Regions from separate parts of the Robertmurraya beringensis genome, predicted to be linked through region 1. Evidence: riboswitches for the same ligand, from Rfam matches in the RefSeq annotation. Region 1 holds a riboswitch; each other region holds the start of a gene.
The links. Region 1 has a riboswitch for S-adenosylmethionine ahead of metE (5-methyltetrahydropteroyltriglutamate--homocysteine S-methyltransferase). Riboswitches for the same ligand answer to the same signal wherever they lie in the genome.
Positions count from the first base shown of each region.

Region 2: another riboswitch for S-adenosylmethionine. It lies ahead of ACFFHF_RS24110 (methionine ABC transporter ATP-binding protein); the one in region 1 lies ahead of metE (5-methyltetrahydropteroyltriglutamate--homocysteine S-methyltransferase).
Region 3: another riboswitch for S-adenosylmethionine. It lies ahead of metK (methionine adenosyltransferase); the one in region 1 lies ahead of metE (5-methyltetrahydropteroyltriglutamate--homocysteine S-methyltransferase).
Region 4: another riboswitch for S-adenosylmethionine. It lies ahead of ACFFHF_RS18910 (2,3-diketo-5-methylthiopentyl-1-phosphate enolase); the one in region 1 lies ahead of metE (5-methyltetrahydropteroyltriglutamate--homocysteine S-methyltransferase).

Region 1 is NZ_JBHLUU010000025.1:27,442-29,644, reverse strand. It holds gene metE (5-methyltetrahydropteroyltriglutamate--homocysteine S-methyltransferase) at 1-848, opposite strand, end outside; cobalamin riboswitch at 1,001-1,196, opposite strand; SAM riboswitch class I at 1,277-1,387, opposite strand; gene ACFFHF_RS08525 (beta-xylosidase family glycoside hydrolase) at 2,002-2,203, shown strand, end outside.
Region 2 is NZ_JBHLUU010000128.1:65,094-67,296, reverse strand. It holds gene ACFFHF_RS24110 (methionine ABC transporter ATP-binding protein) at 1-912, opposite strand, end outside; SAM riboswitch class I at 1,091-1,196, opposite strand; gene ACFFHF_RS24105 (O-acetylhomoserine aminocarboxypropyltransferase/cysteine synthase family protein) at 1,302-2,203, opposite strand, start outside.
Region 3 is NZ_JBHLUU010000009.1:35,413-37,615, reverse strand. It holds gene metK (methionine adenosyltransferase) at 1-955, opposite strand, end outside; SAM riboswitch class I at 1,186-1,324, opposite strand; gene pckA (phosphoenolpyruvate carboxykinase (ATP)) at 1,703-2,203, shown strand, end outside.
Region 4 is NZ_JBHLUU010000119.1:28,137-30,339, reverse strand. It holds gene ACFFHF_RS18915 (pyridoxal phosphate-dependent aminotransferase) at 1-673, shown strand, start outside; SAM riboswitch class I at 757-863, shown strand; gene ACFFHF_RS18910 (2,3-diketo-5-methylthiopentyl-1-phosphate enolase) at 950-2,182, shown strand; gene ACFFHF_RS18905 (2-hydroxy-3-keto-5-methylthiopentenyl-1-phosphate phosphatase) at 2,179-2,203, shown strand, end outside.

The sequences.
Region 1 (2,203 bases):
TCTTGTGGGAAGCCAAACTTTTTCAAAGCAGAAAGGTTTTGATTGTTATCATGTACAAAGTCAAGTCCAATTCCTTGAACAGGGAGGGAAGTGACCTCTTCATAATGGTCAATGCTCTCAAAATAAGTTTGTAAAATGACATTTATATGTGGAACTGCTTCATTCAACTGTTTATAGACATCTTGAAATATAGAAATTTCTTCTTCTGAAATCGTTGTAGCTAGAATCGGCTCATCGATTTGTACCCATTCGACACCTTCTGTTTGTAATTCACTTAAAATAGTAGCGTAAAGCGGGACAAATTGATCAACTACTGTTTTTAGGTCATTGTCTTTATAGCCCTTTGATAGTTTTACAAAGGTAATGGGTCCTAAAATCACTGGTTTTCCGAGAATATCAAGTTTTTGTTTCGCCTCTTTATAAAATTGAAGGGGACGGTTCTCCACTAGAGTAGGGACTGCCTCGTCTAGTTCTGGAACAATATAGTGATAGTTTGTGTTAAACCATTTAGTCATTTCAGATGCAACCGCACCTTTCGTACCACGTGCTATATCAAAATACGTTTCAAGTGATACTTTACCTCCCGTGTATTCAAATCGTTTTGGTACAAGACCGAACATGATAGCTGTATCGAGTACATGATCATACAAGCTGAAGTCTCCAACAGGGATGAAGTCAATTCCTTGTTCCTTTTGTTTCTGAAGAGAGGAAAGGCGGATTTCCTCCATCTGTTGTAAGAATGTCTCTTTTTCTAGTTTGCCTGTCCAAAACTGTTCGAGCGTTTTTTTCCATTCTCGGTTTTCACCAATTCTTGGATAACCTAGATTTGAGCTTTTTACCATCGTCATTTGACACTCCTTGTTTGATTGTATTTTCGTCTTCAACAAAAAATCTCCCTTTTCAATGAGAAAAGAGAGATTCATACGCATAGTTAACTAGAGTTGAGACAGTCTGGTTTTCTCAACACGTATTCCTCACTCCTCTCTATACATCCGTAGAGTACAAGTGCATACAACAGACAGGTCTCCTGACTCTGGTTCACAGCTACTTATCCCTTCCCATTTCATAAATATGAAACAGTGGTTCATTGATAAGTCGCTCCCCATTACAGTGGCGGGACCGTGCCGGATTTTCACCGGGCTTCCCTTTTAAGCTAAGTACATGACATACAAAGCATCTGTTGCATTTTGTATTAAGTTTTAATAGAAAAATATAAATATGGCTTATCTTATAAACAAAAGACCTCTCTATTAAAAAATAGAGAGGTCCTTATCCTCTCTTATTTATCAAAGCTATATGCTTTGCAGGAATTAGCACCTTTTTAACAAATCTGTTAAATGGTTGCCGGGCTTCATAGGGCCTGTCCCTCCACCTCTCTGAATAAGAGTATATTGTATATTGATATTTACATGTTTGAATTTGTTAATCATATTAGCATGTTAAATTCAGGTTGTCAAAAAGAATTTTGAAAATTCTTTGAAACAGATCCGTTTATCCAAGTAAATAGAACATCTCTCAAACTACTAAAGATGTTATCCTTCATGTCCATTTCTGCACCATAAAAAACTCTCCTTATCTTAAGATAACGTGTTTATTTTTGAGGTGTAAAACTGTAAAAGGAAGTACATACACAAAGTTAAAAAGGATTGGAGATGCAAATATGTCTATTTCCTTTATTATTAAAGCACCCGAAAGTGATACAAGTTCATAAGCACTAACTGAGTTTGATAAATAAGCGGAAAAATTTCTCTTAATCTTGAAATTGTACTGAAAATAGCTAAAATAGCCGGAGAGAATCCGACTATTGACTCGAAAATCCAGAAAATGGGTAACTTTGCTTTGCTTAATCGGTTAAACTCCGCTTATATACCCCGAACCAAGCTCTATTCGGGAGCTTAACCGAAAAATTTCCGCTTATACGATTGATTTGGGAAGGAACGGGCGGTGCTCATCCTGAAGGACCTTACCTTTACAATATTAACAGAACCTACTATTTAACGATTGCTGAAGGAGGAACAGAATACTTTTGTTGGCAAAAGACAACAGCACTTTGATTGTAACATCTCCACACTTTTTGAGTTTTCACCAACCGAGGAAGGGGAAGAGGCTGGACTGACCGTCTTCATGAATGAGCGATTTCATTATGAGATCGCGGTGGGAATCCGTAATGGGGTGAAAAAGGTCTTTGTCAGACGTAGGATTG
Region 2 (2,203 bases), on a different contig from region 1:
ATTTTGTGTTTGTGATATTTTCCCTTGCAGGATATTAACAGTCACATGGTAATGACGAATAAGATTGGTAATCAGCGGTTGCTCTGCTGCTTCTCCAACAAAGCCTAATTGAACAACCGTACCGTGCGGGTAAAGTTCTAATAAATGTTCAATCGTTTCCTTCGTTTCTTCAGGCTCTGTTACCTGCTGAACAAATCGTTTCGTAATTTCTTCCTTAGGGTTCTTAAATACATCAAGAACAGGACCGAGTTCAACGACCTTTCCACCTTCCATCACAGCTACACGATGACAAATCTTTCGGATTACGTGCATTTCATGTGTGATAAGGACAATGGTTAATCCTAAACGCTTATTAATATCAACTAATAGCTCTAGAATCGAATCGGTTGTTTGCGGATCAAGTGCAGATGTTGCCTCATCACAAAGAAGAACCTTTGGATTATTAGCAAGTGCTCTTGCAATTCCTACTCTTTGTTTTTGCCCTCCACTCAATTGAGATGGGTAAGCGTCTTCTCTTCCTTCTAATCCAACTAAACGAATAAGCTCGTCCACTCTTTTCATTCTTTGAGCTTTAGGAACTCCTGCAATTTCAAGTGGAAATGCAATATTTTCTCTAACGGTACGAGACCATAACAGATTAAAATGTTGGAAAATCATGCTTATTTCCTGTCTAGCTTTTCGAAGGCTACTACCTTTAATTTTCGATACTTCATTATTTGCTACGATAACGGATCCCACAGTAGGAATTTCTAACCCGTTGAGCATACGAATAAGCGTACTTTTTCCTGCTCCACTATAACCGATTACCCCGAAGATCTCTCCTTCAGTAATTTCTAGGTTTACATTATCTACAGCCGTTACTTTTCCTTGTCTTGAAGAATAAATCTTTTTCACATCTTTTATCGAGATCAAAGGTTTCTCCTCCTTCCATTTCCGATTATTCTGATAAAACTACATGGTATCATGCATCAAGAAAGCTCCATTACAACTTAGGTTCCATCATCCGTACCATTCCTATTCGAATGAGAGCTTTTTAGATGAACAAAAAAAACCTTCCTGCATGAGCAGAAAGGCAGAAACAGTTACCTTTCTCTCATCTATCAAAGCAATACGCTTTGTGTGAATTGGCACCATTTCAATAATTTGACGGTTGCCGGGCTTCATAGGGCACATCCCTCCACCTCTCTCGATAAGAGCTTATCAATCTATATGAAATTTATTTTGTAGTCTTAATCACGAGTGCTATCGTATCATGGAAAAATTGGAGTGTCAACGATAAAATTCGACAAAAATCTTATTGATTACACATTGCTTGTAAGTGAGGTTTTCCCTGTTGCCAATGTAATCGCTTGCTCTAAGTCTTCAACTAAATCCTCCACATTTTCAATTCCGATCGATAGACGAATTAAATCCTCTGGAACTCCTGCCGCTTTTAACCCCTCTGTGTCTAGCTGTTGATGAGTAGTGCTTGCAGGATGAATGACTAAGCTTTTTGCATCGCCAACATTAGCAACATGAGCCCAAAGCTTTAGACTATTTATAAACGTTGCTCCTGACACACGGCCTCCATCAATTCCAAAGACAACGATAGAACCTGCTCCTTTAGGTAAGTATTTCTTTGCAAGCTCAAAGTCTGGATGCTTTTGATTTCCTGGATACATCACCCAATTAACACCTGGATGCGCCTCTAAATACTCTACTACCTTTTCAGTATTTGCCACATGCTCCTTCATTCTCACATGCAAAGTTTCTAAACCAAGTGTGAATTGAAAGGCATTTTGAGGGCTTAATGCTGGACCTAAATCACGTAGCAATTGCACTCTAGCTTTTACAATATAAGCTGCAGCACCAATTGCCTCACTATATACAATATCATGATAACTTACATCAGGAGTTGTAAAACCAGGGAATTTAGACGAATTCCAATCAAACTTTCCGCCATCCACGATGATACCACCAAGAGTAGTCCCATTCCCTAATAACCACTTGGTTGCCGAATGAATGACAATATCTGCACCATGTTCGATTGGTCGGCATAAATAAGGAGTGGCAAAGGTATTATCGATTACAAGCGGAATACCTGCATCATGTGCAATCTTTGCAACCTTTTCGATATCCAAGATACGCAAACTTGGGTTTCCGATGGTCTCGGCAAATACCGCCTTTGTTTTATCTGTAATAGCTTGTTTAAAGTTCTCTGGAT
Region 3 (2,203 bases), on a different contig from region 1:
CACCGATTGCATATGCAAGCTGTACTTCCACTTTATCTGCTAGGCCTGCAGCAACAAGATTCTTTGCTACATAACGAGCAGCATAAGCAGCTGAACGGTCAACCTTTGTAGGATCCTTACCAGAGAATGCGCCGCCACCGTGACGAGCATAACCACCGTACGTATCAACAATAATTTTACGTCCTGTTAATCCAGCGTCACCTTGTGGTCCACCGATTACGAAACGTCCAGTTGGGTTAATGAAATACTTTGTATTTTCATCAATTAACTCTTCTGGTACAACAGGATTAATAACATACTCTTTAAGATTTCGTTGAATTTGCTCCAATGTTACTTCAGGATGGTGCTGTGTTGAAATAACAATGGTATCAATACGAACTGGTTTATTATTTTCATCGTATTCAACTGTAACTTGAGTTTTACCATCAGGACGAAGGTAAGGTAGAATATCTTCCTTACGAACTTCAGTTAATCTTCGAGCTAGTTTATGTGCTAAAGAAATTGGAAGAGGCATAAGCTCTTTTGTTTCATTACAAGCAAAACCAAACATTAATCCTTGGTCTCCTGCTCCAATTGCATCAATTTCTTCATCAGACATGGATCCTTCACGTGCTTCTAGTGCTTGGTCTACTCCCATTGCAATATCAGCTGATTGCTCATCAATAGAAGTTAAAACCGCACATGTTTCAGAATCGAAACCATATTTTGCACGAGTGTACCCAATTTCCTTAATTGTTTCGCGAACAATCTTTGGAATATCTACGTATGTAGAGGTTGTAATTTCCCCAGCAACTAATACTAACCCTGTAGTTACTGACGTTTCAGCAGCAACACGAGCATTTGCGTCTTTTGCTAAAATAGCATCTAAAATTGAGTCTGAAATTTGGTCACTGATCTTATCCGGATGACCTTCTGTAACTGACTCGGATGTAAATAAACGACGTTTTTTTGACATCTCCTGACCTCCTATTTTATTTATACTTGAGAAAAAGGTATGCTTATCATATCAACATAAACAAAACCTTCCATTTGATACGGAACTCATTCCCTAAGTAGTATGAAATAAACATGCCATTTTTATTATGAAGGTTTGAAAAATTACCCACCGCAATAAAAACTTTATGCAAAATAAAAAACCTTCCCTGCTTGAGGAAAGGGTGATAGCAAAGTAATTTGCGCCTTTCGCTCTTATCGTTCAAGGACTAAAATCCTTGCCTCAGGTTAGCACCTTCTCTTTTATATTAATTACAGTTTATGTAATTAATTATTAAAGCAGGTTGCTGGGTTTCATAGGGCCTGTCCCTCCACCAGCTCGGGATAAGAGAGTATCCGTTCAATGTAGAATAATACCGTACTTCGTCAAATACTGTCAACATCTTTATGAAAAATAGTTGGTTCTTTCTTCAAATAATGAGCAACTAATATCTTCCCATTTCCATATTCCCAAGACCTTCCCATCTGGAAGAATAATATGAACACTTAGCATCATATAACGCAATTGTTCCCATTTGAATTTGTCCCTTCTATTAATAGTATAGACTATTGCCTGCGATCCATCCTTTTATGAAATAAAAAGGCTTAAAAATAGGTCGAATACGATGTTTTTTCTTGCACCCTCTAATATTTTTTCAAATAGTATAGACTAATTAAGTTAATGTGTTATACTAATTAAAAATAACAAATAAAGGTAGGTAGTCATCAGATGAACTCTGTCCGTATTTCTAACCAATTAAGTGAATTGTTAGCCTCTGGTCATGTGCATGTGCAACTATCTGTACCACAATTAGTTGAAAAGGTTCTTACTAGAAACGAAGGAGTCTTAACTTCGACAGGAGCAGTTCGAGCAACAACAGGAAAATATACTGGTCGGTCTCCTAAAGACAAATTCATCGTTGAAGAAGCTTCAACAAAGGACAAGATTGACTGGGGAACAGTTAACCAACCAATCTCTCCAGAAGTATTCGAACGTTTATATAATAAAGTACTAGGTTACTTGAAAGATAGAGATGAGCTGTTTGTTTTCAAAGGGTTTGCTGGTGCAGATAAGAAGCATCGCCTACCCATACAAGTGATAAATGAGTTCGCATGGCATAATCTATTTGCCCACCAGTTATTCATTAGACCAACAGCAGAAGAGCTTTTGACTCATGAAGAACAATTCACAGTCATCTCAGCTCCAAACTTTAAAGCTGACCCTATGATT
Region 4 (2,203 bases), on a different contig from region 1:
AGCGAAGCTTATGTTCTTAAATTATCCGAATAACCCGACAGGCGCAATAGCAAACGCTGAATTTTTTGAAGATACGGTTGCACTAGCTAAAGAACATGAGATTTGTGTTGTACATGATTTTGCATACGGAGCGATAGGCTTTAATGGTCATAAACCGATTAGTTTTCTTGAAACAGAAGGTGCAAAAGACGTGGGAATTGAAATATATACTTTATCGAAGACGTATAACATGGCTGGTTGGAGAGTAGGCTTTGCCGTTGGCAATGAGAGTGTCATTTCAGCTCTTAATTTGTTGCAAGACCATTTATATGTAAGTCTTTTTGGAGCTGTCCAAGAGGCGGCAGTGGCAGCATTAACAGATTCTCAAAGTTGTGTACGTGAGTTAAATGCATTGTACGAATCTAGAAGAAACGTGTTTATCGGAGGACTTCAAGAATTAGGTTGGAATGTCGAAGCACCGGAGGGTTCATTTTTTGCATGGCTGAAGGTTCCTAATGGTTATACATCTGAGCAATTTTCAGATTTATTACTAGAAAAAGCACATATTGCAGTTGCCCCTGGAATTGGATTTGGAAACTGGGGAGAGGGTTATGTTCGGGTGGGGTTACTAACTTCGGAAGCTCGTTTGCAAGAAGCGGTTGAAAGAATTTCAAAGCTCCAAATTTTTAGTTAATGTATTGACAGTTGAATTAAATTCTGGAATAATCAAAATCAATTGAAAGTATAAACAATAATACCATAATGAAAACATTCGTTTTCTTATCAAGAGCAGGTGGAGGGACGAGCCCGACGAAGCCCGGCAACCGACTTACAGTTTTGTAAGCACGGTGCTAATTCTTGCAGCAAAGGCTGATAGATAAGGAGATGTTAGTTTACGATACTAACCTCTTCTGATGACCAGAAGAGGTTTTTTATGTATACCCGTGTCGGAGAGAAAGGACGAAAGCAAATGAGTGAGATCATCGCAACGTACTTAGTACATGACGCCAAACACAACCCAGAAAAAAAAGCAGAGGAAATTGCGCTTGGTTTAACGGTTGGTTCATGGACTCAATTACAAAAGCTTGAGCAAGAGCAATTGAAAAAATATAAAGGTAGAGTTATTTCCGCAGAAAAATTACACATAGATGAACATACAAATGAAACGGTAGCGGTGTTAAAAATCGCTTATCCTTCAAATAACTTTTCGCTAGATCTTCCAGCTATTTTAACAACAGTGTTTGGAAAGCTTTCACTTGACGGGAAGATTAAGCTATTAGATCTTGATTTTTCAGAAGAGTTAAAAACAGCTTTTCCAGGTCCTAAGTTTGGTATCAATGGCCTAAGAGACAAGCTGGGTGTATATGATCGTCCGTTATTAATGAGTATTTTTAAAGGAATTCTTGGTAGAGATCTTCCATTCCTCATCAGCCAATTGCGCGAACAGGCATTGGGTGGAGTCGATTTTGTAAAAGATGATGAAATATTGTTTGAAAACCCATTAACTCCATTTGAACAAAGAATTACTGGAGGAAGAGAAGTTCTACAACAGGTCTATGAAGAAACTGGACATCGTACTTTGTATGCTGTGAACTTGACAGGACGTACGTCTCAATTAATTGACAAAGCTAAAAAAGCAAAAGAACTTGGTGCGGACTTACTATTGTTTAATGTGTTTGCGTATGGACTTGATGTTCTTCAGGAATTACGCGAAGAAGAGAATGTCGATCTTCCGATTATGGCACATCCAGCTGTGAGTGGAGCGCTCACTTCATCTGATGTGTACGGAATTTCTCATTCCCTACTACTTGGGAAATTGTTGCGTTACGCTGGAGCTGACTTGTCTTTATTCCCGTCTCCATACGGTTCTGTGGCTTTGGAAAAGAATGCAGCATTATCAATTGCTAAAGCGTTAACAGATCAGTCAGAATCTATGAATAAGAGTTTCCCAGTGCCTTCAGCTGGTATTCATCCTGGACTTGTTCCACTTTTACTACAAGATTTTGGCTTAGATAGTGTCATTAATGCTGGTGGTGGTGTACATGGTCATCCAGCTGGTGCGAAAGGTGGAGGTCTAGCTTTCCGCCAAGCTATTGATTTAAGTCAAAAAGGTCTGCCATTGAGAGAAAATTCACAGCAATATCCTGAACTTGCAAAAGCGATTGAACTGTGGGGAGTTACTGAGGTGGCAAAACCATCATGAGCAAGAAGATAGCTGTATTTT